DNA from 4 places in the Vreelandella arctica genome. Region 2 is predicted to be linked to each of the others. Evidence: predicted binding sites of a transcription regulator. Region 2 holds the regulator's gene; each other region holds the start of a gene.
The links. Region 2 encodes PhoB, which activates phosphate uptake and scavenging genes when phosphate is short. Its sites were predicted from a motif close to TGTCATANNNNTGTCANA; they were not measured.
Positions count from the first base shown of each region.

Region 1: the regulator PhoB is predicted to act here: its motif matches at 2,357-2,374, upstream of phnC (phosphonate ABC transporter ATP-binding protein).
Region 3: the regulator PhoB is predicted to act here: its motif matches at 1,965-1,982, upstream of V8L70_RS20710 (PhoX family protein).
Region 4: the regulator PhoB is predicted to act here: its motif matches at 2,468-2,485, upstream of V8L70_RS15085 (DUF6482 family protein).

Region 1 covers NZ_JBANSN010000001.1:310,046-317,717, forward strand. Annotated here, with positions in the region: gene phnE (phosphonate ABC transporter, permease protein PhnE) at 1-569, opposite strand, end outside; gene phnD (phosphate/phosphite/phosphonate ABC transporter substrate-binding protein) at 579-1,448, opposite strand; gene phnC (phosphonate ABC transporter ATP-binding protein) at 1,445-2,290, opposite strand; gene V8L70_RS01435 (methyl-accepting chemotaxis protein) at 2,594-4,270, shown strand; gene V8L70_RS01440 (LysE family translocator) at 4,332-4,946, opposite strand; gene V8L70_RS01445 (AraC family transcriptional regulator) at 4,972-5,802, opposite strand; gene V8L70_RS01450 (DUF3541 domain-containing protein) at 5,942-7,006, shown strand; gene V8L70_RS01455 (GNAT family N-acetyltransferase) at 7,108-7,539, shown strand; gene V8L70_RS01460 (ester cyclase) at 7,536-7,672, opposite strand, start outside.
Region 2 covers NZ_JBANSN010000009.1:6,363-14,034, reverse strand. Annotated here, with positions in the region: gene V8L70_RS10140 (copper chaperone PCu(A)C) at 1-348, shown strand, start outside; gene phoR (phosphate regulon sensor histidine kinase PhoR) at 1,385-2,671, opposite strand; gene phoB (phosphate regulon transcriptional regulator PhoB) at 2,674-3,363, opposite strand; gene ubiA (4-hydroxybenzoate octaprenyltransferase) at 3,487-4,377, opposite strand; gene V8L70_RS10120 (chorismate--pyruvate lyase family protein) at 4,413-5,024, opposite strand; gene V8L70_RS10115 (NAD(P)/FAD-dependent oxidoreductase) at 5,063-6,283, shown strand; gene V8L70_RS10110 (HU family DNA-binding protein) at 6,410-6,682, shown strand; gene V8L70_RS10105 (hypothetical protein) at 6,682-7,038, shown strand; gene V8L70_RS10100 (LysR family transcriptional regulator) at 7,103-7,672, shown strand, end outside.
Region 3 covers NZ_JBANSN010000041.1:937-8,608, forward strand. Annotated here, with positions in the region: gene V8L70_RS20710 (PhoX family protein) at 1-1,901, opposite strand, end outside; gene V8L70_RS20715 (YbaN family protein) at 2,100-2,474, shown strand; gene V8L70_RS20720 (Lrp/AsnC family transcriptional regulator) at 2,482-2,988, opposite strand; gene V8L70_RS20725 (1-aminocyclopropane-1-carboxylate deaminase) at 3,219-4,235, shown strand; gene mgtE (magnesium transporter) at 4,535-5,890, shown strand; gene V8L70_RS20735 (sulfite exporter TauE/SafE family protein) at 6,025-6,765, shown strand; gene V8L70_RS20740 (EamA family transporter) at 6,791-7,672, opposite strand, start outside.
Region 4 covers NZ_JBANSN010000017.1:44,669-52,340, reverse strand. Annotated here, with positions in the region: gene rplI (50S ribosomal protein L9) at 1-233, shown strand, start outside; gene dnaB (replicative DNA helicase) at 536-1,924, shown strand; gene V8L70_RS15090 (hypothetical protein) at 2,047-2,340, shown strand; gene V8L70_RS15085 (DUF6482 family protein) at 2,572-2,874, shown strand; gene V8L70_RS15080 (thiol-disulfide oxidoreductase DCC family protein) at 2,912-3,310, opposite strand; gene V8L70_RS15075 (cryptochrome/photolyase family protein) at 3,320-4,906, opposite strand; gene hemH (ferrochelatase) at 5,050-6,129, shown strand; gene V8L70_RS15065 (putative monovalent cation/H+ antiporter subunit A) at 6,367-7,672, shown strand, end outside.

The DNA.
Region 1 (7,672 bases), on a different contig from region 2:
GCGCCAGCGGCATTGGCGGCTTCCACTGGGGCTGGGTCGACATGCTCAATCGCTTCGGCAAAGAATTTACCCACCATGCCGATGGAATGAAGACCGAGCGCTAGCACGCCCGGCAAGGCGCCAAAACCCACTGCCGCAACGAAGATAATGCCCATAATCAACTCGGGCACCGAGCGCAGAGCGTTTAGTAACGTGCGGGTCACGTGGAAGACCACGGGATGGGGCGAGGTATTGCGAGCGGCCAGGAACGCCAGGGGCACGGAAACGATGACCGCTATCGACGTGCCAGCAATGCTCATAGCGAGCGTATCGACCAGCGGAGACATCCAATCCCTGGCATTGGTGAAATCGGGCGGTAGCGATTCACCCAGCAGGGTGGCGATGGCAGGAACCCCGTTGGCTAGGGTGCGAAAATCCAGCAAGTCCACGTACCAACTCGCCAGGAGAACCACTGCCAGTAACGAGCCCACTTGGAAGAGCTTACTCCGCCAGCCGCGCGCGTGTTCGGCCAGCACCGCGTCAGGAGAGAATGATGAAAGGGCCGGCGGATCCGTTTTGGTCTGATTCATAATGCCCCCTTACATCTTGGCGAAGTCAAGGTCGAGCAGACTACCCATTTCCCGGATCACATCGTAATCGGCGTCAGTGATAACGGCGAAACCTTCGGCTTTTAGGTTGCTCAGGATTTCTTCATCATCAATGCTAATGAAAGCGTCTTGTATCTCCTGCTTGAGTTCCGGGTTCAAGTTGGAACGCATCGCCCAGGGGTACTGCGGATACTCCCCACTGTGACCCAACACCCTAACCTTGCTGCGATCTATCAGGCCGCGGTCCATCACATGTTCAAAGATTACTTCCGATAGTCCCCCAGCATCTGCATTACCATTGGCAACGTTCACCGCCACGGCATCATGGGAGCCAACGAAATGGGCTTCATAGTCCTCTCCTGCTTCCAAACCAGCCGATTCAAGCAACACGGTTTTGGGAATCAGGTGGCTTGAAGTGGAGGCTCGGTCGCCATAAGCCATCTTCATGCCCTCGATATCGGCATAGGACTCAATGCCGGAATCGACATTGGCAATGATGATGGAGCGGTAGGTGGGCTTGCCATCCACAATCATGGCCGCAAAGGGCTCGATCTCGCTTTTGCTTTTTGCCATCACATAGGAGAGGGGCCCGAAGTAGGCGAGGTCGATGCGACCAAAGCGCATAGCTTCGATCATGGAGGAATAATCTGTAGTGACGATTAGCTCAATTTCTTTGCCAAGCGTGCTTTCAAGATAGTCTTTCAATGGCTGGTTGCGTTTGATCAGTTCGGAGGCATTTTCATCGGGGAGTAGCGCGACTTTTAACAGATCCGGATTTGGATCAGCGTCCGCCGCCATGGCTGGCATCACAATTCCAATCATAAGACAGATGGCGAAGAAAAAGCTGAATAGCGGTTTCATTGGGCAATCTCCAGTTTTATCGGGGAAGGATGTGTAGATGAAAGGTTGGGTTCAGGGGTGTCAGCGGCTTCGGACGCAGTCCCTTTCGCACCGTGGTAGATCTCATTAAGGTGGCATTGCTTTAGCTGGGAGGGGGCCGCATCGAAAACGATCTGGGCATTCGCTAAACCGATAATGCGGTCAGCGAACCGCTGGGCGTATTCCAGCTGGTGCAGTGAAATAATGGCGGTAATACCATCTTCACGGCATATGTCTCGCAGTAACGTTAGCACTCGCTCAGACGTGGCTGGGTCAAGGCTGGCCACTGGCTCGTCCGCCAAGATCATGGCGGGCTGCTGCGCCAAGGCACGAGCAATACCCACGCGCTGCTGCTGCCCTCCGGAAAGCTGATCGACCCTGGTAAGCGCCTTCTCAGCCAGGCCTACGCGATCCAGGCAGTGCAGGGCAAGCTCCTGTTCCTGCCTGGGTAGCGGAAACAAACTGCGCCAGGTGCTGTGGTAAGCAAGCCGACCCGTCAGCACATTCTGGAGCGCAGTGTGGCGTTCAATGAGCTGATGGTGCTGGAAAACCATGGCGGTTTTGCACCGATGGCGGCGTACCGTAGTAATGGTTTCGAGCGCACCTAGTTCGGCCGAGATCACTTTGCCGGTGCTGGGCCGCACCAAGTGGTTGAGGGAGCGCAGTAACGTAGATTTACCTGCACCGGAAAGACCGAGTAGAACCGTAAACTCGCCTTTGTGGAAATCAACGGTGGTGGGTCGAAGTGCGAGAACATTCCCAGGATATGTCACCCCCATTTTCTCGATGCGGAGCATTAAGTCAGAGGATTGAACAGGCTCCATTGGATCACCTTCTGCAATGTATAAGCTCACTTTATTGTGACTTACAATGCAACGTTAGCGCTCCTAGGTGACAAAGCTGTGTCATGCAGATGATAAGTTAATGACCATCAAAGGGGTGGGTAGCATGTAATGACATAAGAAATTGGCGATTTATAAATTTAAAAAAATTAAACTTTTATTTGCGCGTGCCGATAATGCATCAACGTTACTCGTAATATGCGCTTTTACCTGAGCGCATGCGGTTACTGAGATTGCTTCCACCTACCCAATGCAGCGCGCTGCGGGCTTTCACGAGACCTTCCCATGCTACTTCTAAATCGAAGCGTTAAACTGCGGCTAGCCGTAAGTTTAGGCGCGTGCATCCTGATGTTAATCGTCGTCGGTATTATCGGTCTTTCCAGTCTCAGCAAAACCAACGATGCCCTCAATAGGACTTATGAGGGGAACGTGCTCACCTTGGGTAGTCTTATTAAGGTCAACCAAGCACTGCTCGGCAACCGGGTAAAAGTGACGGCCGAACAGCGTGATCGGAATCCAGCATCTGCCATCACGACGCAACAAGAGGTCGCGGAGAACGACGCTATTATCGACGCCGCCTGGAGTGATTACTTCCCTGAGCGTGTTTCTGATGATCAGGAGCGTGCGATAGCCGAAGAGTTCATTGTGTCTCTCGCCAGTTTGCGCGCTGGTATCGACGAGATTAACGCGGCAATGATCGGCAATGATTATGATGCCGCAAGAGAGATTGCCACCACCACGCTACGTGCTGAATACCCTAAAGTGCTCACAGCGATTCAGGGCCTCATCGACCGTAACAGCACGCAAGCCGCCGCCAATAACCAGCAGTCAGCAAGCGACTATGTTTGGACGCGCAACTTCGTTATCGGCGTTATGGTGGCGGCAATCATCTTCGGCATCCTGCTCTCAATGTGGTTGATTCGCGGCATCATGACGCCGCTGGGCAAGGCGCAAGCACTCGCCAATGCCATGGCTGAAGGCAGGCTCGATAACAACGTCGACGCTTCAGCCAAGGACGAGTTTGGCGTGATGCTCAGGGCGTTAAAGAGCATGGAAACCAAGTTCTCGCAGGTGGTCATGTCCGTTCGTAATAACGCCGAGTCCGTGAATGTCGCCGCCGATGAAATCGTGCTAGGCACCGACGATCTCAGCCGCCGTACTCAGGAGCAGGCCTCAAATATCGAAGAGACCGCGGCCTCGATGGACGAAATCACCTCGACCGTGCGTCAGAATGCAGACAACGCTTCCGAAGCAGACAAGCTCGTGCACGAAGTCAGCCAGCAAGCCAACGCCGGGGGCGAGATCGCAGGTCAAGCCGTCAAAGCGATGGAAGGTATCAATGCCTCAAGCCGCAAGATTGCCGGTATCGTCGGCTTGATCGATGAAATCGCCTTCCAGACGAATCTGCTGGCGCTGAACGCTTCAGTGGAAGCCGCCCGCGCGGGCGAGCAAGGGCGTGGCTTTGCGGTGGTGGCCAACGAAGTACGTAACCTGGCAGGGCGCAGTGCTGATGCCGCGAAAGACATCAAGAAACTCGTCGAGGACAGTATCGGCCAAGTCGATACCGGCTCGAACCTGGTCAACCAAGCAGGCAAGTCGCTTGAAGGTATCGTTCATGGCGTTAAGCGTGTTTCGGTGTTGATGGGTGAGATTGCCACCGCCAGCCGAGAGCAGGCCCAAGGCATTGATCAGGTCAATACCGCTGTCTCGCAAATGGACAGTGTCACCCAGCAGAACGCGAGTTTGGTGGAAGAGTCCAGCGCGGCAGGGCGTTCACTGCAAAGCCAAGCAGAGTCGTTGTTGAACGAGGTGTCGTTCTTTAGAGGAGCGACCACCGGCCAAAACCAACGCGCGCTACCTGCTACGCCAAATCCGCGTGAGAGCCAGCCTCGAGCCACTAAAAGCTTGCCGACTCATGTGATTGGTGGCAAGCAAGACACCGAGAAATGGACCTCCTTCTAACCGCTAGCCGTTATGAAAAGCGCCCTCAGGGCGCTTTTTTTATGAGCAATCAGCTAACGTTCTAACTAGCAGGAGAGGTAAGCGGCAGCCATACATGCTCAAACCCGATCGAAAACGCCACGGCGACCAATAGCCCGGCCATTAGCCCATTAAAGCGCCTCACAACGGCTGGGTTTTTAATCCGCTGGCCGACCAAACTGCCCATCACTACGTAACTGCCAGGTGCGCCCGCGGCTAGCATGGCAAGCCCGAACGCCCACATCACTAGGCTAAACCCATGAATGCCAGCGGCAGGAAATTGCAGTGTAGTAATCGGCAGGGTGGCGACAATGGCTTTGGGGTTCAGTAACTGCATGACTAACCCATCGCGATAACTAACCAGCCGAGGGGCGTTAGTGGGCGTGCTGAAATCGGCGTTGGAGCGGGCAATTTTGCAGGCCAGATAAATGATATAACTACACCCCAGGGCGCTTACGACCACCAGTGCGTCATCATTGATCCAGGCAGCGCCCGCCCAGCCTAACACCAATAAATACGCCAGCATCGCCGTGCCCACGCCAAGGCAAAATCCCACCGACTGTCTGGCCTGGCCATTGATGCCCACGTTCAGGCCGAGCAGATTCACAGGCCCAGGGGTATACATGACGCCCAGGGCATAGGCGATGATTGCTAACATGGTAAAACCTCTATGCGTGGTGGGACTAGCGGGCGATATCGCGCTGATATTGGTGGGGCGTCATACCATAAATACGCTTGAAGCGGCGATTGAAATGGCTCAGGTCGGCAAAGCCAAAGCGGAGTGCTACCTCGGTCAACGAAGTGCCCTGGTCGAGCGCGGCGCGGGCCGCATTGACCCGGCCATTCATCACGTATTGGTGCGGCGTCATGCCGAAATGCTGACGGAACAGACGCAAGAAATGGTACTTGGACAGGTGTGCGGCCTGGCTGATGTCGTCCAGCGACATATCCGCTTCCAGATGCGCGTGGATATACTCCCGCGCCAAGCCCAGCAGGGCATCCGGCCGGTGCGTCACCTGGCTGGGTTGCACATGGCCGCCCAGCTGCGCCGTCCGCTCTACTACCCGATAAAGCGCGTTCTCCTGATCGATGCAGCTGCCGACCTGGGAGGTCACCAAACGTGCCAGTTCGACAATGGCCTGGCGCAGTGGCGCATCCTGAATCAGCGTTTGATGGGAGCGGAAATCAGCGCCACGCGTGTGCCCCAGGGCATCGGCAAACAGCGGCTTCACCTGTTCCGGATGGGCGTACACCATCAAATAATCCAGCGCTCGCTCGCCACCCGAATGCCCGTCGTGGACTTCTTCCGGGTTGAATAGAATCACGTTGCCCGGTGGGCTACGGTGAAACTGGCCGCCGCTGAAAAAGTCCTGACGCCCGGCCAGCGTCACGCCAAAGGCATATTCCTCATGGGCGTGGGGAGCGTAGCTAAAATCCGCAATGGCCGCCTTCAGCACCGTCAGTGTCGGCACATGATGACTTTTGAAGAACTCAAACCGGCTGGCGTTGCTCATGCCTACCTCTTCTGATGAAACCCAACACCTCGAAACACAGCCCTAGATTAGGCAGTCAGTGCCACGGATGCTTGTACATAATTGCTCATTAACTGTGCAATGATGGCCTATCGATAGTGAACACCACCAAGGGGCCGTCATGAGAAAGCTCTTTTCACTGGTGATTGTGCTGGTGTTGGCCGGCTGCGCTGCCATAGAGCCGCATGCGGAGCGTGACGTCCAGCGCGACGCCGGTCTGGCCATCCAGGAAATCTATGAGCAGGCGCTGCCGACGCTGTCCGAGGACAAGCAGCGCCACTTTGCCCAGCGGCTCTACCGTCTGACTGGCGAGCAGCGCTGGCGGGACCTCAATCATGCCTACGGCGAGCGTCTAATTGTGCGACTCGAGGAGGACATCGTCGGCCTGGCCGAGCCCGGGTACGCGGCTGCCCGCAGCCGGGCGATCGTTGCCGACTATTCGCAGCGCACGGCCAAGCAGCGTGCCCGGCGCGCCATGCTGGGTGAGTGGGGGGAGATCGCCTTCGCCCGGGGGCTGCTGTTCAGGCTGGTCCAGGCCGAGTACCACGGCCTGCTGCCGACCATTGAGAACCACGAGCGGGCGCTGGGCTACCAGGCAGAAGTTGACTGGGCGGCCTTTCTGACCGACCGCGCAGTGATCGGGATCTATGCCGCTCAGGTGGCCAACCAAGCGTACTTCCTGCACCAGCTCGGCGTGATGGACCTGCGCCGGGAGGTGGAGTCGGCCTTCCGACGCCACTACCCGCCTGATCGAGTCGCCGGGCTCGACGACGCCGAGTACCGTAACTGGCTCTATGGCCTGACCCACTTCGTCATCGCTGACAGCCGCTACTACCAGCGGAAGGTGGACCCGGAGGTGCACGCTTGGGTGCTGGAAGCGCTGGAGCGGGAGACGGCCAACATCCTGGCCCGGGCCACGGCCGACATCCAAGCCGAGGTGGCATTGGCCTTCCTGCTGGCTGGCCGCGAGGACCACCCGCTGGTGGGACGGGTGCGCAAGGCGCTGATGGCGGCAGTGGACCCGGCCAGCGGCATCATCCCCTCGTCCTCGGGGGAAAAGGGGCTGGCGGGTGGTGAACACCGCAACGTTCTGGCGATCATGGTGTTGCGCTGGCCGGGCCGCCTGCATCCCGGCCCCGACCTCTCTGACGCGCTTGGCGGGCGCTCAGCCGAATGCTGTACATAATTGCTAATCAGCTGTGGGAGAATAACGAATGAGCTCTGTGCGAAGTGAGCGATCAAGGCCACCAGCGCGTTAACTAACGATTACCCAGCGAGACCCCATTAATGCACTACCGCACCATGACCATCAACGACTATGACGCCGCCATTGCCCTATGGAGCGAGAGTGAAGGCGTGAGGATTCGCGACGCCGATTCACGGGAAGGTATCGAGAAATACCTGCTGCGCAATCCCGGACTGAGTTTTGTGGCCGAAGTAGAAGGGGAGCTGGTGGGCACGATTATGGCGGGCCACGATGGCAAGCGCGGGTATTTGCAGCACTTGTCGGTATCAAACGCCCATCGCCGGTTAGGCATCGCCACACGGCTGGTTAGCCTTTGCCTGGAAGCATTGAAGAACGAAGGTATCCAAAAATCACACCTGATGATTCTTCCCGAGAACGAAGCCGCCCAGACGTTTTGGGCAAGCCAAGGCTGGGCGTACCGATCCGATATTCTGCTCTATTCGTTTGTTAATGGAGATAACCACAACGTTTAACCAAGCTGAGCCTCAATCGCGGCTTTATCAATGACCGACCAGACCTCCCTAATTTTGTTATCGCTAAAGAGGTAGAACGCGTTCTCGCAAAACGTCACTTTTTTGCCACCCACCGCAAGGCCGAGAAAGCTAC
Region 2 (7,672 bases):
AATGGGGCCGCCTATGTGGATATCACCACCTTTTCAGACCCGGTTACCTTGATTGGCGCAAGCAGCCCTGCAAGCAAAAAAGTGGAGCTTCACGATATGCGAATGGACGGCGACATGATGCAGATGCGTCATGTGGGCGAGCTTTTTATTGAGGCTGGGGAAACCTACACCATGCGTCCTGGTGGTGGCTTTCACTTAATGCTGATTGGGCTAAGCGAACCGTTAACGGAAGGTGACCGATTTCCCATCACGCTAACCTTTGCTGAACAAGGTGATGTGGACATTGAGGTCTGGGTACAAAGCGCCCAGGAAGGTAGTGAAGCCGCGGATGGGCATCACCATCACTAAAAAAAGTTGCTGCCTATAAAAAATTAGACCCCGCATAATGGGGGTCTAAGGACACAATATCTGGACAATAACTAACGCTAGCTTCCTTTCCTTTTGCGGGATTCCAGCCTTGGAATTTAACCCTGACCAGCGTTTTGATTGTCGTTTGATTCATTCCTTGAATCGACCTGCATCCCTATCGGTGTGACACGCTTCTGCGTGTCACACCTCTATCGTAATATATTTCAACATAATTGCAAACTTTTGTTACCAAACGTTTCAATCGCCTACGTTATGCGTTAAATATTTAGCGGTATATTCTGCTTGAGCACTAGTACGATGGGACTCTGCCATAACATTAGGGCGATCGAATCCTAGACCACTCATGGATGAATGGAGAGAATAGCCCATTACATAAATACAAAAAGAGAGGGAGGAGTAAAAATAAAACAATGTAGAAGTAAGTATTAGAAGCTTACAAAAAAGCAGGCAGCAAAAAAATTAGGCCCCGACTAGCGAGGCCCGATATCAGAATAGGCTATAGGTAATAACTAACGTTAGCTTCCACTCCTTGTGCGGGACTCCAACCTTGGAATTAACCCTGACTAACGTTTGATTTCCTAACGATTCATCCTTGAACCTAAAAAGCATCCTTGCCTTTGTAACATCCTGTCAATCTACCTTTCATCCGTTGAAAGGGCATTCTTTGATATCTAAAAAGATAATTAATGATTAGTCCGCTACTGCTATTTTTTACCGATCCTTTTTACAGATACAAACTCTTCGTCATATCGTCAGTACAATGTTTATCTAACCTATCAATACGTCCTTACCTATTTTTAATATTGCAGCTAGCATGCCAAAAACTCAACAAAAAAATTAAAACACATGAAATCAACAGCTTAATAAAACAAAATCAAGATAAAGCACTCTGTTAACATCGGAATACCAGGCCTAAAAACTGTATAAAAATGGCACATGAGTAAACTCTTACCAATTTTACATGCCAATATTGCACACCTTTACAGGTATGGTGCGAGAGGTCGCTTACGGAGCCCTATACAAGACGTGAAGCGGGAAATGAGCAGCGAAAAAGCGCCCCTTTACCAGGGTGGGATTCAATCTGTAATTGCGCATCGTGGCGTAATAGTACGTGCTTAACGATCGCCAAGCCTAAGCCAGTGCCGCCAGTTGCGGTGCTACGGCCTTTATCGACACGGTAAAAACGTTCGGTTAGTCGGGGAATATGGACGGGATCAATGCCTTCACCATTGTCTTCCACATCAATACAGCCGCCGCCAGTCGCGCTAGCTTTCCAGCGTAAGGTGATGTGGCTACCTGCTGGCGTATAGCGAACGGCATTGAAGGCGAGGTTAGAGATGGCGCTACGAATCTCCTGTTCACTACCCAGCAGGCGTGCATCGCTTTCAAGCGCGACAGTAATGGTATGACGCTGATTCGACAGCGCCAGCGCATCATCACAGATGCTTTGTAGCAAAGGCCCTAGCGACAGCGGATGGTGATCTTTCCCCCCCTGGTCGATTTCTAACCGAGAGAGCAGCAATAGATCGTTGACCAGGTTTTGCATTCGCTGCGTCTGTTCCTGCATCTGGTTGATGCTTTTGCCCAAACGCGGAGGCAACTGGTCAGCAATATCGCTGTAGGTTTCCAGATAGCCGGAAAGGACGGTTAGCGGCGTGCGCAGCTCGTGAGAGACGTTGGCAACAAAGTCGCGCCGCATCTGTTCCAGGCGATGCAAGCGCGTGATATCCCGGGCCATTACCAGCCGTTCATCGTCACCGTACAGGGTAATTTGATACTGCAGGATTCGACGCTCGTCAATCGGCGATGTCAGCGTTAGCGGCTCGCCATACTCCCGCGCATTGAAGTAGCGGATGAAGCTTGGCTCGCGCAGTAGGTTGGTAATGTGCTGACCACGATCATGGGCAGTTTGTAGCCCTAGCATGTTCGTTGCAGCGCTGTTCCACCACTCTAGATCACCGTGGCGGTCGAGCATGACCACACTGTCACGCATCGCTTCAGACGACTCTTGAATACGGGCCAAGGTAGCACGCAGCCGACTTTGCGTTATACGCTGGCTTTTCTGATAGCGGTATAAACGATCAAACAATTCACCCCACATACCGTGAGCGGCAGGCGGCTCATCGTGAGGATGTAGGGTTAGCCATAAATAAAGTTCGCGTAGCTGCCGCAAGTGATAAAACAGACATACTGCAAGCCCTGCCGCAAGCCCTAGCCCTGCTGAGCCCAATAACCAGCCTAAGCAAGTACCCAGTGTGGCCAGCCACGCTAGACGCCACAGTTCACGGCTCCATAGGCGCACATTTACACCCGTGCAGAGAAACGGTATCCGGTACCCCGAACCGTTTGAATCAGGTTTTGATGCACATCGCCCAGCGCTTTTCGTAAGCGTCGAATATGCACATCGACCGTACGCTCTTCGACATACACATTACCACCCCATACTTGGTCAAGCAGTTGGCTACGTGTGTAAGCACGCTCTTGATGGGTCATAAAAAACTGCAGAAGACGATACTCGGTCGGCCCCATTTCCAACGCTTTGCCGTGTGCGCTTACCCGGTGACTTACCGGATCAAGCAGCAGGCCATTAATCTCAATCGGATCTTCAACGCCACGCGGCGTCGCGCGGCGCAGCACTGCTTTTAACCGTGCCACCAATTCGCGGGGCGAAAAGGGCTTGGTGATATAGTCATCGGCACCGGCTTCAAGCCCTTGGATCTTATTATCCTCTTCGCCTTTAGCGGTGAGCATAATAATGGGGATCTCGGCGGTGGCTTCTTCGCGCTTCAACCGCCTAGCCAGTTCAATACCGCTGGTGCCAGGCATCATCCAGTCAAGCAGCAATAAATCAGGTTGGTGGTCAACCACCATGGCATGAGCATCCTGGGCGTTATCTGCTTCGAGCACACGGTAGTCAGCCATTTCCAGCGCTACCGCGATCATCTCGCGAATCGACGATTCATCATCGACAATCAGAACGGTTTTGGCGGTCATACCAGAGCCTCACGGTGTGCAAAAAAGCCAGTTCAAAGAAAACAGTTCAAAGAAAACAGTTCAATGACATGTCAGTGACGATAACACCATGACTTGATGACAGTTACATGACAATGGCAGTTACTAACCCGCCGCAGGCCACCAACTTAGCGCAATACCAGCAAAAATCAGCAGCCCCGACCAGTGATTATTCAGAAACGCCTGGAAACAGGGATCCCGCTCCTGATAACGAATTAAGCGCTGCTGATGCAGGAAAGTTGCCGCCATTGCAGCGAGCCCTAGCCAAAAGAACCCACCTAACCCGACCCGCCAGCCTACCCATGCCAGTAACCCCAGGGTAGCTACCTGGAGTAGGCCGATTATCAGGCGATCCGCGTCGCCAAACAGCACGGCTGTCGATTTAATGCCAATTTTTAAATCATCGTCGCGATCGACCATGGCGTATTGCGTGTCGTACGCCACCGTCCATAGCACGTTTGCACAGAAAAGCAGCCACGCTTCCAACGGCACATGGCCCAGCACGGCGCCAAAGGCCATTGGAATTGCCCATGAGAATGCCGCCCCCAGCACCACCTGGGGAAAGTGGGTATAACGCTTCATGAACGGGTAAATAACTGCCAGAAATACCCCGCCCAACGAGAGCAGCACCGTAAACCAATTAGTCAGTAGCACCAGAATAAACGCTGCGGCCACCAAACCAATAAACAGCAATTGAGCCTCGGTTTCGCTGATTCGACCTGTGGCGAGCGGGCGATGCTTAGTGCGTTTCACATGGCCATCGAAATGGCGATCTGCATAATCGTTCACCACGCAGCCAGCCGCGCGCATGACGTAAACACCGGCCACAAAAATCAGCAGTACATCACGGCCGGGTACCCCTTCAGCGGCAATCCACAGCGCCCAAAGCGTCGGCCACATCAACAGCCACGTGCCAATGGGTCGATCCAAACGCATCAGCTGTATAAAATCTGCCACGCGAGCCCATCCCTTCGGCCGCAACAGTGAACGATCCATGCTTACCTCACGAAAAATAAGATGCAGGCGCTAGCCTAGCGCGATGGCAGATCAAGGTCATCCGCCATCGCACGCAAAAAATACTCCTGCACCAATAACGACAGCCCGCCGTGATAAAACACCGAGCGTCGGCCCCAGGTACAGTCACTTTCGATACCGTTCATACAAGCAAATAAGGGGGGATGGGAGGTGGCCTCAAGCGGCCCGCGAATTAAACCTGGCTGACGAAATAACCAACTGCCTAACGAGCGCTCACCTAACCCTTCCAAACGCTGGCCCTTTAACTGAGTAAGCGGGGCGACGGAGCGCGCCACCACCCACGGTGTATTATCTAAACATAGCGCTACTTCACGCAGCCATGCGTAGCGTTTGGGAGCAATGCCCAACGCCCGTGCCTCATCCTCTCGCGGCCAGCCTACGCCCTGGCGTAGCAGCCGAACGCGAAACTGCTTTTCACCTCCTGCGGCTATTAAACGGGCGGTTAATGAGTCGGTTGAGGCAACCCACTGCCACCAGGAAGTACTCATGGCAGGTCGCGCCGCATCAACGGGGCGCCAGCGCGAAAAGTGAGGAGTTTGCCGAAAAGCTGCAGGCGTCACCAAGTTCTCCAGGGCAATAAACGAGTCGGCTAGTGTAACATGCAGCACTAACAGGCTTTTGTTTCAGCGACTTTTTTGGTGTCTGCATGCCCCCCTCACAACCAGAGCTCTCTTCATCCCACGCTGCGCTGGTCATTATTGGCACGGGAATGGCCGGGATTGGCTTAGCCCGCGCACTGCGCCGTCTCGGTGATCAGCGGTCAATCACGCTGATTAGTGCTGACAGCGGTGACGATTACAGCAAACCGTTACTCTCCACCGGCTTCGCTAAAGGCCTAGCGCCCAACAAACTGGCCCAGCGAAACGCTGCCGAGCTGGGCGATGAGTTAAACGCCCGCATCATTACCCACACCCCCGTGGCGGCACTGGATGTGGATAACCGGACACTGCTTCTCGACGCTGGACAAGCGCCCAACTATGAAAAACTTAGCTCTGAAAAACTAAGCTACGAAACACTGGTATTAGCCACCGGCGCTGCCCCCAGGATGCCGTTCAGCATCGACCCCAGCGTAGCCCCACGCTGCTTCACCATTAATGACCTAGACGACTACCGACGCTTTCATCAGGCGTTAGGCCAAGGCTCAGCAAGGGTGGCGATTGTTGGCGCCGGGCTGGTCGGCTGTGAATTTGCTAATGACCTGCACGCCGGAGGTCATCACGTCAGTGTCATAGCGCCTGAAGCTACGCTACTGCCCCGCCTGCTGCCCACGCCACTGGGCAACGCCCTGGGCGATGCCTTCAATGAGGCAGGCATCCGACTCTGCTTAGGCCGCACGATAGATTCACTAACACTCAGCAGCGGTGATGACATCGTATTACGGTTGGATAACGGCGAGACTATCAGCGCCGATCTCGTACTAATGGCAACTGGCCTAACACCGCGTACGGCGCTTGCCGAAGCCGCGGGTCTTAACGTATCGCCGAGCGGCATACACGTTGACCGCCAACTGCGTACTTCACACCCCGATATTTACGCCCTGGGCGATGTCGCCTGCGTCGATGGCGTTAACGCCATGTACGTGCAGCCGCTGCAAGCGAGCGCCAAGGCATTGGCGGCAACGCTTGCGGGCACTCCCACGTCGGTCAGCTTTGGCGCTTGGCCAATAGTCGTTAAAACACCCCTGCTGCCAGTGGTCGCCTATCCGCCAACCACCCCACCTGAACGCTGGCGAATTGAAGGCGAAGGTGGCGATATCAGTGCGTTAGCCGAAAATAAAGACGGACGTTTGATTGGTTTTGCGTTGACAGGGGGCTGCGTGAGAAGGAAAGTGGAGCTTTCCAGAGCAGCACCTACGCTGCTAGGCTGATTTTCGTCGCGTTCACGACTAGGCTAGAGAAGCTACCTAGTGCTAATGACGCGCCCAACAACCTGCATTTGCTTTACGCTCGATTCTTTAACAAAAGTTCGATTGTTTACTAAAGGGAGATTTCTTATGCGCAAACCTGAACTCGCTGCTGCCATCGCTGAAAGTGCCGACCTGTCAAAAGACAAAGCAGGCCAAGTACTGAACGTTATTTTGGATGAAATCACTAACAGCGTTGCTAAGGGCGAAGATGTCGCTCTGATCGGCTTTGGTACCTTTACGGTACGTGAGCGCGCAGCACGTACTGGTAAAAATCCACAAACCGGTGCCCCACTACAAATTCCGGCCAGCAAAAATGTTGCCTTTAAGCCAGGCAAAGGACTTAAGGACGCCGTTTCCTAATGAAGCTCAAGCTGACGCTGTGGCTACTGGGCATATTGCTCAAACGTGCCCTGCGCCGCAAGCCGCGCTTTCGTGAACAGTTAGAACGCATGCGCGGCCTGGACTGGGGAATTGCCACGGAAGATCTAAGCATAGCCCGCCACTACCGGATGACGCCGAAAGGTATCAGCACCGGTAAAGGGCTGCCCGTCGACTTAGACCTTGAACTGCGTTTCCGAGACCAAGCCACCGCGTTAAAGGTGCTCAAAAAGCCAACTCAGCAGGCCTTTCTTGACGGCATGATGAGTGGCAACGTGCGTTTAGTGGGCGACTCCGCCGATATGAACAAGCTGCAGAAGCTGCTCAAATATTTGTAGCCCAGTATTTGCAGTATTGAGCGATCAGCAAAGGGTAAACCAGGCAGAGGTATAACAGCTATCGATGGACATACCTCATCAACGCTTAGTGTACTTCCGCGTTACCCTGGAGTCTGGTTCAGTGCGCCGTGCTGCGGCGCGTCTGGACATTGCTCCCTCGGCAGTCAGCAGGCAAATTTCGCTGCTGGAAGAAGCCTTGGGAGCCACCCTCATGGAGCGTCAGCGCGGCGGCATTTCACCGACCCCGGTCGGTGAAATGCTGCTTGAATACTGCGAACGTCGCGGCGCACTGGACGAAGGCTTTATCGCGTCACTTGAAGCCTACCAGCGCATGGAAACCGGCAAGATATCGCTCACCGTCGGTGAAGGATTTGTCAGTGACCTAGTAGCGTCGCCGCTGCACGAATTTACCCAACGCTATGCGGGCATTCAGCTCGACATCCATACCGCAGGCACCTCGGGCATTATTGACGCCATTGTCGGCGATCACAGTCATATCGGCTTGATGTTCCATGAGCGTACCCATCCCCAGCTGCGTTTCTGGTCATCCAGTCCTCAGCCACTGATGGCTATTCTGCCGCCGGATCACCCATTGACCAGCCAGACGTCACCTCTCACGCTGACTCAGCTTAGC
Region 3 (7,672 bases), on a different contig from region 2:
CTACTGTTAATGACGGGGCCGGTGCCTTGAATATCATCGAGACCATTAGGCACGACCGCAAGCAACTGGTCGTTGGTGTACTCGGTGATACCTTCATAGCCGTTATCGGTCTGGATCCAGAGAATGCCCTGACCGTCGCCACGCTCGTCGAACCATAGTCCATCGGGACTGGCAAACTGGTTCATTTCCGTCAGGCCCGAGTGGTTATCCGTATCATCGATAGCCGCACCAAACACAAACACTTCCCAGGCAAAGGCGTTCGGCAGACGACTTTCACGCCAGCGGATGATGTGTCCCGCCTCATTATTGGCGCGTGGATTAGCCGCGTTGGTCGGTGCCAGATCGTAACCGACGCCATTCTGTTCAAGACGCTCGCCGTCGTTGGTGTACGTCGGGGAGGAGTCCTCAGCGGTGCGCTGGCTATTATTGGTTAGCGTGAGATAGACATCGCCTGAGGCAGGATCAACAGAGGCCCACTCAGGACGATCCATCGGCGTGGCGCCCAGCAAATCCGCCGCGTCACAGGTATTGATGATAATGCCTGCTTGATCATCGCTGGCAAGCCCCAGCGCCGCGGCCAATGTGCGGCCATCACGCGTTTGGGCTTCCGGTGTTAGCGGCAGCCATTCACCGCTGCCATCGGCATGAAAACGGGCCACGAACAGCGTGCCGTTGTCCAGGTATTTGCTGCCAATGACAAGACGGTCATACGCTTCGCCGGGTCGATTGGCATCGGCGGGATCCCAGGCAGCGTCGGAGACGTATTTATACACATACTCGTTGCGGGCATCGTGCCCCGAGTAGTAGACCACCGGTTGACCGGCTTCCAGCTTGCCTAACCAGCATCCTTCATGGCGGAAACGCCCAAGCGCTGTCCGCTTGACGGCCCGCACTCCGCTATAGGGATCAATCTCCACCTGATAGCCGAAGGTGCGTGCCTCATTGCGATAATCATCCTCCGCCCGCTCGCTACGTGGGGTGATATCAAAGCGGGCGAACTCACCATTCTCCTCGGAGGCATCGCCTGCGGATGTGTCCCAACCATAGCGGCTTTTGTCCGTGGGGATGCCGATGCGGGCGTCGTCCTGAAAGCGCTCGCCACGATTGACGAAGATATCGGGCCAGTTCTCTTCACAGGCAATATAGGTTCCCCAGGGGGTTACCCCATTACCGCAATTATTGTTCGTGCCGCGGGTTTGCATGCCTGTCGGAGAGAACTGTGTCTTGACGTAGTCACTGCCAGCCACGGGCCCGGAAAGCTCCATCACCGTTGCGCTGGTGAAGCGGCGGTTATATGACGAGCCCGGCACATGCGACCATTGGCCATTGGCGTCTTTTTCGACTTCGACAAGCGTGACACCGTGAGCGTTGATCTCGGTGCGCGACTCATCTGCTGGCCGCTGGCCCTCTTCGGCATTGGCGGGGCCGCCCTGAGGTGCCCATAGTGCGGCTTGGTCGATATATTCGTTATTGAGCGCCAGCACGAAACGACGCGAGGCGTTGTCGGCGTCCAAGGCAAAACCGGCCATGCCATCATGGTGCATGCCGACACTTTCCGCCTGCCGCTCAGGTGTCATGGTTTGGTCGGCCTGCCACGCATCGCCTGTGTTCAATGGCGTGCCCCAAGGCACCAACACCTGGGCCACATAGCCTTCCGGCACCACGATCGCGTCGGTGAGCGAACCGTGCACCGCTTCAAAAGCAAGCGTCAGAGGCGTTTTCTGCGCGCCACTGGAAGCCAACGCCTGGGCAGCGCCACCAAAACTGAGCATCGAGGCAGCAGCGACTCCCAAGCCGCCGCGCATCACATCACGTCGGGATACGTGCCGCGCTAATACCTCAGCAAAAGGCTGATTGCTACTGCGGTTAAACAGGCGATGATCTTCGATCTCTTTACTCATGGTGGTCTCCCCCTGATCGTTTGTATGCCAACGATTGAACGTTAGGAGACACTAAACAAGCTAAATGACAGGACGATGACGGAGTATCTGCATTTATATGAAGACTAACTACCTGCATGGCGAAGCCGTGATATAAGACCATACTTATTAACACAGAATGCAATGCACTGAGTAACAGCGAGCCAATCGGGAGCAAGGATGAGACTGATCAGCATCATATGGGTGGCGTTGGCGGCTATTAGTTTCAGCCTGGGGCTGGTGGGTATTTTTTTACCGCTAATGCCCACCACTATTTTTATGCTGATCGCTGTTTACTGTGCCTCCAAAGGCTCACCGCGCTTTGAAGTCTGGATCCGTTCCCGCCACTATGTCGGGCCATTGCTGATCACCTGGGAGCAAGAGCGCGCCATTCCCCGGCGTGCCAAGCTCGCAGCCGTCAGCATGATCGCGTTGAGTGCATTGATCGTGGTCTGGTCACTCGACCAGGGCTGGCTGCGCTGGGGTGTGGTCGCTTTCCTTATAATGATCGCTCTGTGGTTAGCTACCCGTCCTGAGCCCTCTTCTTCGCCTTAACACATCACTAAATCGGCACCTTATGGGTCGAGACCACTTCACGCAGCCCCATAAATGAGCGGATCTGGCGCACTCCAGGCAGATAGAGCAACTGTTCAGCATGCAGCCTGTTGAAGCTTTGGCTGTCCCGCGTGCGTACCAACATGAAATAGTCAAACTCCCCGGTGACCACGTGGCACTCCATACAGCCTGACACCTTCTGGGCCGCCTCCTCAAAGGCGGCGAAGGATTCCGGCGTCGAGCGATCCAGCACCACGCCAATCAATACCACCATGCCCGCTTGCAGTTGCTCTGGGTCTAAATGCGCCACCACCCGGCTGATCACCCCATCCCGTTTGAGCCTTTCCACTCGGCGCAAGCAAGCTGCAGGGCTTAGGTTAACGCGCTCGGCCAAGGCCACATTCGAGAGCGTGGCGTCATTCTGAAGCAGTTTGAGAATTCGCTTGTCGATACGATCCAGTTCACCCGCTGGCTGGTCGGCATCTGAGCGCGAAAGCGATCGCTTTGCACACACTAATAGTGTCCTTATTGGCTATTTAGCAAAACTTAAAACCGATTATCTTTATTTATATCACTTTTTATTGCCTATAAAACAGATAATTTGCAACACAAATAATAACGTCACCGCTTACTATAAAACGATGCTAAATATAAAAATTTGCGAGCACGCCAAGGTTTCACATCTACCCTCGCTAGGCAGTTTTTATGCCGCTCTTTCTCGCTTAGAAGTAGGAGATTTTTTATATGAATCTTGATCGTTTCCCACGTTATCCGCTTACCTTTGGGCCTTCTCCCATTACCCCCCTCAAGCGGCTAAGCGAACATTTAGGCGGTGAAGTAGAGCTATACGCTAAGCGCGAAGACTGCAATAGCGGCTTAGCCTTTGGCGGCAACAAAACCCGTAAGCTGGAGTACTTGATTCCTGAGGCACTGGAGCAAGGTTGCGATACGCTGGTGTCGATTGGCGGTATTCAGTCGAACCAGACCCGCCAGGTCGCTGCCGTCGCTGCTCACCTGGGCATGCGATGCGTGCTGGTGCAGGAGAACTGGGTCAACTACTCCGATGCGGTGTATGACCGAGTGGGCAATATCGAGATGTCGCGCATCATGGGCGCCGATGTTCGATTGGATGATGCTGGCTTCGATATCGGGATCCGCCCCAGCTGGGAGCAGGCGATGGAGGATGTGCGCAAGCGGGGTGGTAAGCCCTTCCCGATTCCCGCAGGCTGCTCCGAGCATCCTTACGGCGGCTTAGGTTTTGTGGGCTTTGCCGAAGAGGTGCGTCAACAGGAGAAAGAGCTGGGCTTCAAGTTCGACTATATCGTCGTGTGCTCAGTTACCGGCAGTACCCAGGCAGGGATGGTGGTCGGCTTCGCCGCCGATGGCCGCGCCCAGCGAGTGATTGGCATTGACGCCTCTGCCAAACCCGAACAAACCCGCGAACAAATCCTGCGTATCGCGCGCCATACGGCTGAGCTGGTAGAGCTGGAAGGCGGCATTGCCGATGACGACGTGATTCTGGATACCCGCTATGGTGGCCCCGAGTACGGCCTGCCCAACGAAGGCACGCTAGAAGCCATTCGCCTGTGCGCCCGTCTGGAAGGCGTACTCACCGACCCCGTTTACGAAGGCAAATCGATGCACGGCATGATCGACATGGTGCGTAACGGTGAATTCTCAGCAGGCTCCAAAGTCCTTTATGCCCACCTGGGCGGTGTGCCTGCGCTTAATGCTTACAGTTTCCTGTTTAGGAATGGATAGGATCTGACCAGTTCTATCCCCCATTCACTGCCCGCCTGGTGCGAGACCTGAAGTCTCGACTAGGCGGTATTCCAGCTTCTGAAGTCTGTCTCTATTCTCTGCTATCTTTGTCACTGCCATCCTCGTCCCTACCTTCCTCGCCCTTGCCGCACATCAGAACTCAACGCCTCCCGGCGCAGACAATGCCGTGCCAAAAGCCGGGATGGCTTTCAACCAAGCCTGCCGATAAGATCCATAGTGAGCCATCACGAGCTTTCAAGTGGTTGTGTTAAAAATGAGTGTTTATAAGGATGGACTCTATGCGCGATGATGAAAAATATACCAATACCGAGGAGCAACTGCTGTATCTTCAAAAGTTATTAGATGAAGAAGATACCGCTGCCCTCAAAGAGCTATTCACAGAGCTCGATATATTAGCGATTGCGCGCACGCTTGAGTCGTTCCCCGCTAAAACCCGTGATTTACTTTGGGACTACATTCCAGACGATGTGCTTGGTGAAGTTTTAGCAGAAGTCGATGAGGATATTCGCGCTGACTATATTGAGGATCTTTCTGCCAGCGATGTTGAACAGATAGTCAGAGGCTTGGATGCCCAGGAAGTCGCCGACGTTCTTGATGTCGCCGACGAAGAGATCAAAACCACCGTTTATGCCAGCTTGGATCAGGAGATACGCGCCCAGGTTGAGAACCTTCATGCCTATGAAGATGATGTAGTGGGACGATACATGGACCCCGAGACGGTCAATGTAAAACAAGGCGTGTCATTAGAGGCCGTACAACGCTATATCCGGATTCATCACCTGCTCGATGATGAATCACAGCAAATCATGATTACAGACAAGGATAAACGCCTACTCGGCACCTTGAGCCTGATTGATTTAATCAAACAGCCACAAGAAGCCGTGGTTGATGATTACATGGATGATTTTTTCACCCTAAATGATCAAATGAAAGTGAGTGAAGCCGCTGCATTATTGCGCTCTAAAGAACTTCACTTTGTGCCAGTGTGCGATAGCGATGGGTTATTGGTCGGCCAGCTAAACGCTGCCGACGTATTAGAAATCACCCAAGATGATGCTGACATGACGTTGAAACACATGTCAGGCGTTAGCGACGAAGAAGAAGTGTTTACCCCCATTGCGCGCAGCGCGAAAAGCCGCGGTATGTGGCTGGGTATTAATCTGCTGACCGCCTTTTTAGCAGCTTTTGTGATCGGGCAGTTTGAAGCCGTACTGGATCAAATCGTCGCGCTCGCCATTCTCATGCCCGTAGTCGCTAGCATGGGCGGAATTGCCGGAAGCCAGACCCTGACAGTAGTGATACGCGGTTTGGCGCTCGGGCAGCTTGCCGGTAACAATAAACGCTGGCTGTATAATAAAGAGCTATGGGTGGGGATGAGTAATGGCTTGGTGTGGGCCCTGGTGGTCGGCGGTATTTCCTACCTGTGGTTTAGCGACCCGCTGATTACGCTCGTCATCACGCTAGCGATTTTTATCAATATGAGCCTTGCCAACCTATCCGGCGTCCTCATTCCCCTGGTGTTGAAACGGCTACAGATTGACCCTGCCCTCTCCGGCGCGGTAATTCTCACCACCGTCACGGATGTGGTGGGCTTTCTATCGTTCTTGGGGCTCGCGACGCTGATTATTTTGTGATCAAAGCCATTGAATGGTGCAAGCGGCGTCGCCACTCACTTCGCCCGCTAACGTTTATCTAATGCTATGCTGATGAGCCCCGCTAATGCGGGGCTTTTTTTGTGGTTCACTTTTTTGAATATCCAGAGGCGTTCATGCTCCCCGACTATACCGTGATTGCTTGGCTGTTAATCGTATTTTCCGTTTACCTGACCGGCGTATCAAAAGGCGGCTTTGCGGGTGGCTTCGGCACGCTTTCAGTGCCCTTGATGGCGCTGGCGATTAGCCCGACCCAAGCAGCCGGATTACTGTTGCCGCTATTGCTGGTGATGGATGTGTTTGCGGTAAAAGCGTGGTGGAGTAAACACGATAGCGCGGAAGTGTGGCGCTTTGTGCCAGGGTTATTCATTGGCGTCACGGTGGGAACGCTGCTGTTTGGCAGCCTGAGTGAGCAAGGAGTGCGGCTGGTGCTGGGCCTTCTCTCGGTAGTGTTTGCGGCCTATATGTTGCTGAAACCCGTGGCCAAGAAACCTATCTCTTCCCGATGGGCGCTACCTGCCGCCAGCGTTTGCGGGTTCACTAGTTTTATTGCCCATGCGGGCGCACCGCCGATGAATATGTACTTGATGCCGCGCAAGCTCTCCAAAGAGACCTTTATTGCCACCTGCACGGTGACCTACGCAGTCGTGAACTCCATCAAACTGGGGCCTTATGTGTGGTTAGGCGAGGTCAACATGACTAGCGCCTGGGCCTCGCTGCTGCTGGTACCCGTTGCTTGGATCGGTGTACGTAACGGTCTTTGGCTGCAGAGCCGCGTCAATGAAAAGCTGTTTTACCGCCTAGTGATCATCGCCATGTTCTTAGTGGGGATTAACTTGGTGTGGCAGGCGCTCTAGTTTAGAGAGCGAGCAGGCGGCGCGACTACAGTGCCACCATGATCAACCCCGCCAGCATCACCAAGGTGCCAAGTGTTTTAGCGGTGGAAGCAGGCTCTTTTAGCCATAGCACGCCCATCAACACGCCTACCGGAATCGAGAGCTGGCGCAGGGCGACCACGTAGCTCACTTCATCGGTCATCGCCATGGCCATCAGCACGAGGCCGTAGGTGCAGGTCATCATCAGCCCGGTGGTGATTAGCATCGCCAGGCCCTGCTGGCGAAGCGCGGGCAATCGGCGGCGCTCGGCAGGCAGCAGGGCCAGTAGCGGTACCGCCCAGGTCAGCGTCATCACCGCTTGCAGCACCATAAAGACGGCTCCAGCGGTGATGACGCTGTGCCCAGCGCCCTGCATGTGGCCTAATGCCTGCTTATCGATGAGCGAATAGCCCACCGTTCCCGCCGCCGCCAGCAGCGCAAACCCCATGGCGGGCGTGAAATAGGTGGAAAACCGACGCGCCTCCGGGTGGCTAAGCGGCAGGCAGAGCGCGCCAGCTACTACTAGCATCATTCCCAAACCGTCCCAGGCATCCAACACACGGCTGCCCAGCAGCGCGATGGAAACCAAAGGCACCAGCACCACGGGCAATGCCCTGGCGATGGGGTAAAGCACGCTCACTTCCCCCCGCGCATAGGCCCAGGCCAGGCCGCCCATATAGAGCATCTGGCACAGTCCAGAGAGTACCAACCATCCCCAAAAAGCACTGGGTAACGCCGCTAATGATGGCCCAAGCAATACTAGCGGCAGCATGACCGCCCCTCCCGCACCATAAGCCAGAGCAAATGAGGCCAACGACGGCGCGTTGCGCTTACCTAGCACGTTCCATCCAGCGTGCATACACACCGACACCAGCACTAGCGCGAGGGC
Region 4 (7,672 bases), on a different contig from region 2:
TAAACGACATCGAGCTGTCTTTGGTTTCCAAAGCAGGCGACGAAGGCAAGCTGTTCGGTTCTATTGGTCCGCGTGACCTGGCTGACGCCATTTCCTCTGCTGGCATCGATATTGCCAAGAGCGAAGTGCGTATGCCGACAGGGCCGATTCGCCAAACTGGCGAATACGACATTGCTATTCACTTGCACGCTGAAGTGAATACGACTGTACGTGTAGTAGTAGTTGCAGAGTAATTAAGTAAGTGCTACTTAAGTACGAGATAAGTGCCAAGTAAGTATTTAGTGCTTGGTCACTCACTGTACTGGCACGAACGCCTCAAAAGGCGCGGGGAAACCCGCGCCTTTTGTTATTTCTGACGCCTGTGCTGCAAGACGGTAGTGCTGGATAGTGTCATAAATCCGCCTGGTCTATTACGGTTTGGCGTTTTTCAGACAATGTCTAGATTGGCTGTGATGTCGGTGGTCGAACGTCCTCGCTCCGGCTAAGATACCCCTCTTCATTATTGGCTACGCTGTAGTATTTAAAGGAGCTCGCTATGCAGGACCAGCCTTCTGCTGATAAAGAAACGGCAGCGCTAAAACTGCCGCCGCACTCTCTGGAGGCGGAGCAGTCGGTATTAGGCGGGCTAATGCTGGATAACCAAGCCTGGGATAACGTCTCAGAGCGCTTGGTGGCGGATGATTTCTACCGTTATGAGCACCGTTTAGTGTTCAACGTGATGATTCATCTGGCTGAATCCGGTCAGCCATTGGACGTGGTAACGCTTTCCGAAGCGCTGGAAGCGCGGGATCACTTGGATACGGTCGGTGGGTTAGCGTTTTTAGCCGAGCTTGCGCGTAACACGCCCTCTGCCAGTAATATTCGCGCCTACGCCGATATCGTGCGTGAGCGGGCAACGCTGCGTAAATTGATCCGGGCTGCTAACCAAATCGCCGATAGCGCTTTTTCCCCTCAAGGGCGTCCGGCGGATGAATTGCTCAATGAAGCGGAACGGTTAGTGTTCCAGATTGCCGAGGAGCGTCCTAAAACCGGCGGTCCTATCGGTATGAGCGATTTGCTGACCAAAGCCGTTGATCGCATTGATGAGCTGTTTAACCTGAAAGGTGAAATGACCGGGCTTTCCACCGGTTTCCGTGACTTGGATGAGATGACCACTGGTCTCCAGCCGTCGGATATGGTGGTGATTGCAGGTCGTCCCTCCATGGGTAAAACCACCTTCGCGATGAACCTGGTTGAGCATGCGGTTATTTCCAGCGACAAGCCGGTCATGGTCTTCTCTATGGAGATGCCCGCCGAATCCCTGATGCTGAGGATGCTCTCATCGCTGGGTAGGATTGACCAAACCCGCGTACGTACCGGGCAGTTGGAAGATGAGGATTGGCCGCGCTTAACCTCCGCCGTCAATCTGCTCAAAGACAAACAGCTGTTTATCGATGATACCGCGGCCTTATCGCCAAATGAGATGCGCTCACGGTTGCGTCGGGTGGTGCGTGAGCATGGCAATATTGCACTGGTGATGATCGATTACCTTCAGTTAATGCAGATCCCCGGCTTCAATGAAAACCGTACCGGTGAAATTTCTGAAATCTCGCGCTCGTTGAAGGGCTTGGCGAAAGAGTTTAATTGTCCAGTCGTGGCACTTTCCCAGTTGAACCGCTCGTTGGAGCAGCGTCCGAATAAACGGCCAGTCATGTCGGATTTGCGTGAGTCGGGCGCCATTGAGCAGGACGCGGACGTCATTGCCTTCGTTTATCGCGATGAAGTCTATAATCCAGATAACCCCGATAACCAAGGTATCGCGGAGTTAATTATTGGTAAGCAGCGTAACGGCCCGATCGGCACCGTTCACATGGCGTTTATCGGTAAATATACCCGCTTCGAGGATTTGGCCCCGGATAGCTACGGTCAAGCATTCGGCGACTAGGTTTTTACAGGCTGGTTTGGGAAGACCGGCTTCAAAGCCAGCTTTGTGATGAGTCACTTGAGGATGGGGAGCGAGCTCGTATAATGCCCCACCCATGATATGCAAATAAACGGGAGTAGCAAATGGCAGGTGGATTTCGGCGCGGTAATCGGCAGCGTCTTCCTAAGCTAGAAGGTCGCGGTGAGCTTGAAGCACTTGAGCGTGAAGGGCCTTTCAAAGAGTGGTTAGGTATGCCAGATCTTTATCGCTACCATTTGGTCGTGGAGGGAGAAAAGTACAGCTATCAAACCGAAGATGGAGAGCTGCCCGTTAAGGTGGGGGATAAGGTCGTGTTTCGCTACAAAGAGACCAAAGGCGGCAACTGGATTGACCGTAATTCACTTGGCAAAGCCATCGACCCTTCTGAATACCAGTAAAATAACGACTTCTTGACGCTTCGGTCAGGAACTCTCTTGCGCTATTGCCCTCGAATGCAGTTGAAAATTAGTGGTTAAGAAATCAGTTGTTGAATAACCCACTATTGTGAGTCTATCTTTTAATGGATGTCACAACACTGCAACAACAGGGCAACAGGAACGTCATAGGGTGCAGTCATGCTGTGCCCTGATGCCATACTTGATGACATAGACAAATAACAGGAGGGAACCATGGAACTGAAGGATCTTAAGCAGTTTGTCGCCAGCCACGACAACTTTGAAATTCGCGTGATTACCCATTCGGGTAGCCGTTTTTATCAGGTTGAGCTGGAAGATGTTGAAGGCGAGCGCCATATGCTGATGCAGCGTTCTAAGCCAATGCTATTTCGCTCGCTGGATGATGCCTATATGGAACTCAAACGGGCTGGCATTCACCGCGCTTACTTAGTACAGCACGTGCCGCACGATGAAGTAATTGGTCGTGACGCTCATTACAGCGAGCCGCTTACATCGCGTATGCCGTTAGTATTTTAAGTTTACGCGCTAACCCAAACGCTTCACGTATAAATCGTTAACTCTTAGCTTTACGCTTTTCCCACCACCGCCCGATTCGTATTCGACGACGGGCAAAATAACGGTAACCGGCATTCATCACGCCGCGTACACCCGGTAAGCATGAAATCTTCACCAGTCGCCGGTAGCCCAACACTGCATAGAGGGCACGGCTGGCATCCATCCCGATATACCACTCTCCTTGGCTATCTTGTAGATGTAGTTGGCCCATCATCGCATTAAATTCCTGCCCGTACGCCTGAGCGTTAAAGTCACTGGCCTGGATATCTACCAGTGCGATGCGTTCCTGGTGACGATGCTTTTTAAGCCATGCCACTTCTTGCTGACAAAAAGGGCAGTGGCCGTCATGAAACAGCGTAACAGGGAGCGATGCCTTCAGTGGTGAGTAGCGGCTCATTGTTATTCCTTATTGGCGTTCGGTTGTGGATATTGCATAGCCTGCCGTGTGGCAGGATTGCCCGTAGCCTGGTGATGTCTCCAGTTGTGATAAAAAGTTTTCAGCCTGCTGGCGAATAGCTTCACGCTTCTCATCGGTCATGCGCCTCAGGGAGCCGTAGATTAGCTTCATGCGTGGGTTTTTATTTAATCGCTCCGCATTGGCTTCAAGGAAATGCCAGTAAAGGCTATTGAAAGGGCAGGCGTTGGGGCCGATGACCTGTTTTGGCGAGTAGCGGCAGTGCTGGCAGTGATCTGACATTTTGTCGATATATTTACCCGAGGCACAGTAGGGCTTGGAGCCCATTAAGCCACCATCGGCATGGAGTACCATGCCCAAGGTATTAGGCAGTTCCACCCACTCGCTGGCATCGGCATAAACCGCTAAGTACCAATCGCACAGAGCTTCCGGTTTGACGCCACAGAGGAGGGCAAAGTTGCCAGTGACCATTAGCCGTTGAATATGATGGGCGTAACTATTGTCGATGGTCATTTGAACGGCGCGATTTAGGCACCGCATATCGGTGTCTGCGTCCCAATAAAAGGCTGGTAGTTCGCGCTTAAAGCCTAGTGGGTTGGCGCTTTTGTAGCTGGGCATCTGTGTCCAGTAGAGCCCGCGCACGTATTCGCGCCAGCCAAGAATTTGACGGATAAATCCTTCAACCGCATTAATCGGGGCTTCACCGGTGTAATAACACTGCTCTGCGGCTTCGCAAACCTCATGAGGAGACAGTAGGCCGATGTTCATCGCGGCAGAGAGTCGCGAGTGATACAAATAGGGTGCGGAATCGCTGATGGCATCCTGATAGCGGCCAAACTGAGCCAATCCATGCTGCATAAAGTGCTTAAGATCCACTAATGCCTGCTTACGGGTCACCGGAAGGTTAAAGTTCGTCAGTGTGCCCATATGATCACTAAAGTGGCGTTCCGCATCGGCCAGAGCGTCTTGGGTAAGCTTGTCTTGGCGGTGTTGTGGCAGCTCAGGAAACTCAAGCGCTGACTTGATGGGCTGGCGATTATCGTGATCAAAATTCCACTTGCCGCCAGCAGGCTCATCGCCCTCCATCAGGAATCCGGTCCGCTTGCGCTGTTCACGGTAAAAATACTCAAGTCTTAACTGTTTGCGGCCACTTGCCCACTGGCTAAAATCGCTGGGCGTCGTAAAAAAACGCTCATCTTCAAGAAGCCGCCAGGGAATCGTGGCGTCTTCACGCTGGTGCATCGTCTTCCACAGCCGCCACTCTCCAGGCCGCGCAACGCGTATCTCGTCGCAGCCATACTGTGCGGCTATACGCTCGGCTTCCTCAATGAGGGAGTGGCAATTATCGGCATCATCCAGGGCGCTGTAATGGACTTGGAAACCCTTATCACGCAGTGCCTGGGCAAAGTGACGCATGGCGGCCAAAAAAAGGGCGATTTTGTGAATATGATGAGGCACATAGCGTGCTTCTTCAGCGACTTCGCACAGAGCAACGACCGCATTGGTGGGGGCTTCTTGCAGCGTTGTGAGTGAAAAAGAGAGCTGGTCGCCGAGTACTAGAAGCAGAGGCTTAGACATGAGTTGGCCTGTAGTTATACAAATGATGTCAATAGTATAACTTTATGCCGCCGCTTTGCCGAAAAGTGATAGGATTTAGCCCTCTGGTATTCATAAATTGTATTAGTGATCAGTGACACCGTTATTTTCCAGGAGCAAGTGTAATGACCGAAAATGTCGTCAAGGATCAACCGGCCGAGGGTCGGTTGGCCCATGCACCTAGTGATCACCCGTCGGTGCCGCGTGCCAAGGTCGGTGTTGTGCTCGCGAACTTGGGAACACCGGATGCCACCGACTACTGGTCAATGCGTCGCTACTTGAATGAGTTCCTGTCCGATAAGCGCGTGGTCGACTATGCCGGTTGGAAATGGCAGCCACTGCTGCAGTTGATTATTTTGACTAAGCGTCCTTTTTCGTCGGGTAAGGCGTATCGTAGTATTTGGAATAACGAAAAAAATGAGAGTCCGTTGTTAACCACGACCCGGGCTCAAACCGAAAAAATGACGGCGCGGCTGAAAGCACTCTATGGTGACGATGTCGAAGTCGATTTTTGCATGCGCTATGGCAACCCTTCTACTAAAAGCGTGTTGACCCGAATGAAAGAGAAGGGCTGTGAAAAAATCGTCTTTTTCCCCCTCTACCCTCAGTACGGTTCTCCTACAACGGCAACGGCTAACGACGAAGCATTTCGTACGTTGATGAAAATGAAGTGGCAGCCATACATTCGCACAGTGCCCGCGTATTTCGACCATCCTGCCTATGTTCAGGCGTTGGCTAACTCGGTACAAGAAGCCTATGACGGTTTTGCGACCCGGCCCACCAAGCTTGTCGCGAGCTACCATGGGGTGCCCGAGCGTTACTTGATGGAGGGAGACCCTTACCACTGCCAGTGCCAGAAAACCACTCGTTTGCTGCGTGAGAAGCTTGGTTTCAGCAAAGAGGAGGTCGATACCGCCTTCCAGTCACAGTTTGGCCCTGAAAAGTGGGTTGGCCCGCAAACCGTCAAGCATGTAGCGGAGCTTGCCAAGCAGGGGCATAAACATATTGCGATTATGTCGCCGGCTTTCTCGTCAGATTGTGTCGAAACCCTGGAAGAGATCGAAGAGGAGATTCGCGATAGCTTTATGGAAGCGGGCGGAGAGACGTTTAGCTACATTCCTTGCCTGAATGATCGCGACGACCATATCGAAGCGCTACTAAGAGTTATCAATAATGAATTAGCGGGTTGGTTGTCTATTGCCTAACGTGTAACACCTTATTTGCTATAGTCATTTCTTGACAACAGCCGCAGACGAGTTTTTGTTCGCCAGCGGCTGTTTGCGTTTAAGCGTTTGACTGGTCAGTCAAAACCATCTGTTATAAGGTGTACAACTTTAGAATCACACTACTTCAACGCTGGCATGCCAGTGACAGGGCATGATGCCTGGGTATTCGCCTCAACCTCCAAGGTGAGCCTTTCATTTTTCAGGAGATTTCGCCAGATGCAACTTGCCGTTTTAATGGGGTTTTTGCTGGCCGCGTCGTCACCGCTACTGCATCGTTGGTTTGGGCATCGCACCAGTCTTGTACTGGCGCTTTTCCCAGCAGGGTTAGCGGCCTGGCTGTTACTACAAGCCCCTGAAATCATTGAGAACGGCAGCTTGCTGTTGGAGTGGCAGTGGGTGCCTTCCCTGGGTATCAGCCTTACTTTCCTGCTGGATGGTTTGTCACTTCTATTTGGGCTATTGATCACCGTCATGGGCGCCTGCGTGCTGGTGTATGCCGGTGGTTACTTAAAAGATCATCCCGATATCGCACGTTTTCATATTGCACTCGTCGCCTTTATGGTCTCAATGCTAGGGCTGGTGTTAGCGGACGGGCTATTTACACTGTTTATTTTCTGGGAACTGACCAGTATTACCTCCTATTTACTGATCGGTTTTAATCACGCCGATATTGAAGCACGTAAGTCTGCCCGTCAGGGCCTGTTCGTCACGGTGGCCGGTGGCTTAGCATTAATGGCGGGCCTGGTATTGTTGGGGATTGCGAGCGATAGCTGGTCGCTGGCGGAGATCCTTAGCCAGGAAGCCGACCTGCGTGAGCATGCACTCTACACACCCATGCTGATCTGTTTGCTGCTTGGGGCGTTTACCAAATCGGCTCAGTTTCCGTTCCACTTCTGGCTGCCCAACGCCATGGCCGCACCTACGCCGGTCTCTGCCTACCTTCACTCCGCCACGATGGTGAAAGCGGGCATTTATCTACTGGCTCGCTTACACCCAGAGCTTGGTGGAACGGCGATGTGGGTCGGTATTTTGTCCGTTGTTGGGGCGACGACAATGCTGACCGGCGCGTTCCTAGCGATTCACCATACGAATATCAAAAAGCTGCTCGCTTACTCGACCATCATGGCGTTGGGTACGCTGACAATGTTGTTGGGTATTGGCACTGAATATGCGATGACCGCTTTTGTCACTTTTCTGCTAGCGCACTCCCTGTACAAGGGCGCGCTGTTTATGGTCGCCGGTATTCTTGATCATGAAACCGGTACCAAAGACGTGACGCAGATGGGCGGGCTGCGCTCGTTAATGCCAGTAACGGCGATGATCGCATTGGTAGCGGCGCTTTCACTTGCAGGGGTTCCGCCGCTGTTTGGCTTTATCGGTAAGGAGCTAATGCTTGAGTCTGTGCTAGGCGCCGGTAGCTTCCGTATGCTGTTGGTATTATTCGCTTTTGTCGCTTCCATTTTGACCATCGCGGTGGCCTTTATCATTGCGTTACGGCCCTTTTATGGTAAGCGTCACCATA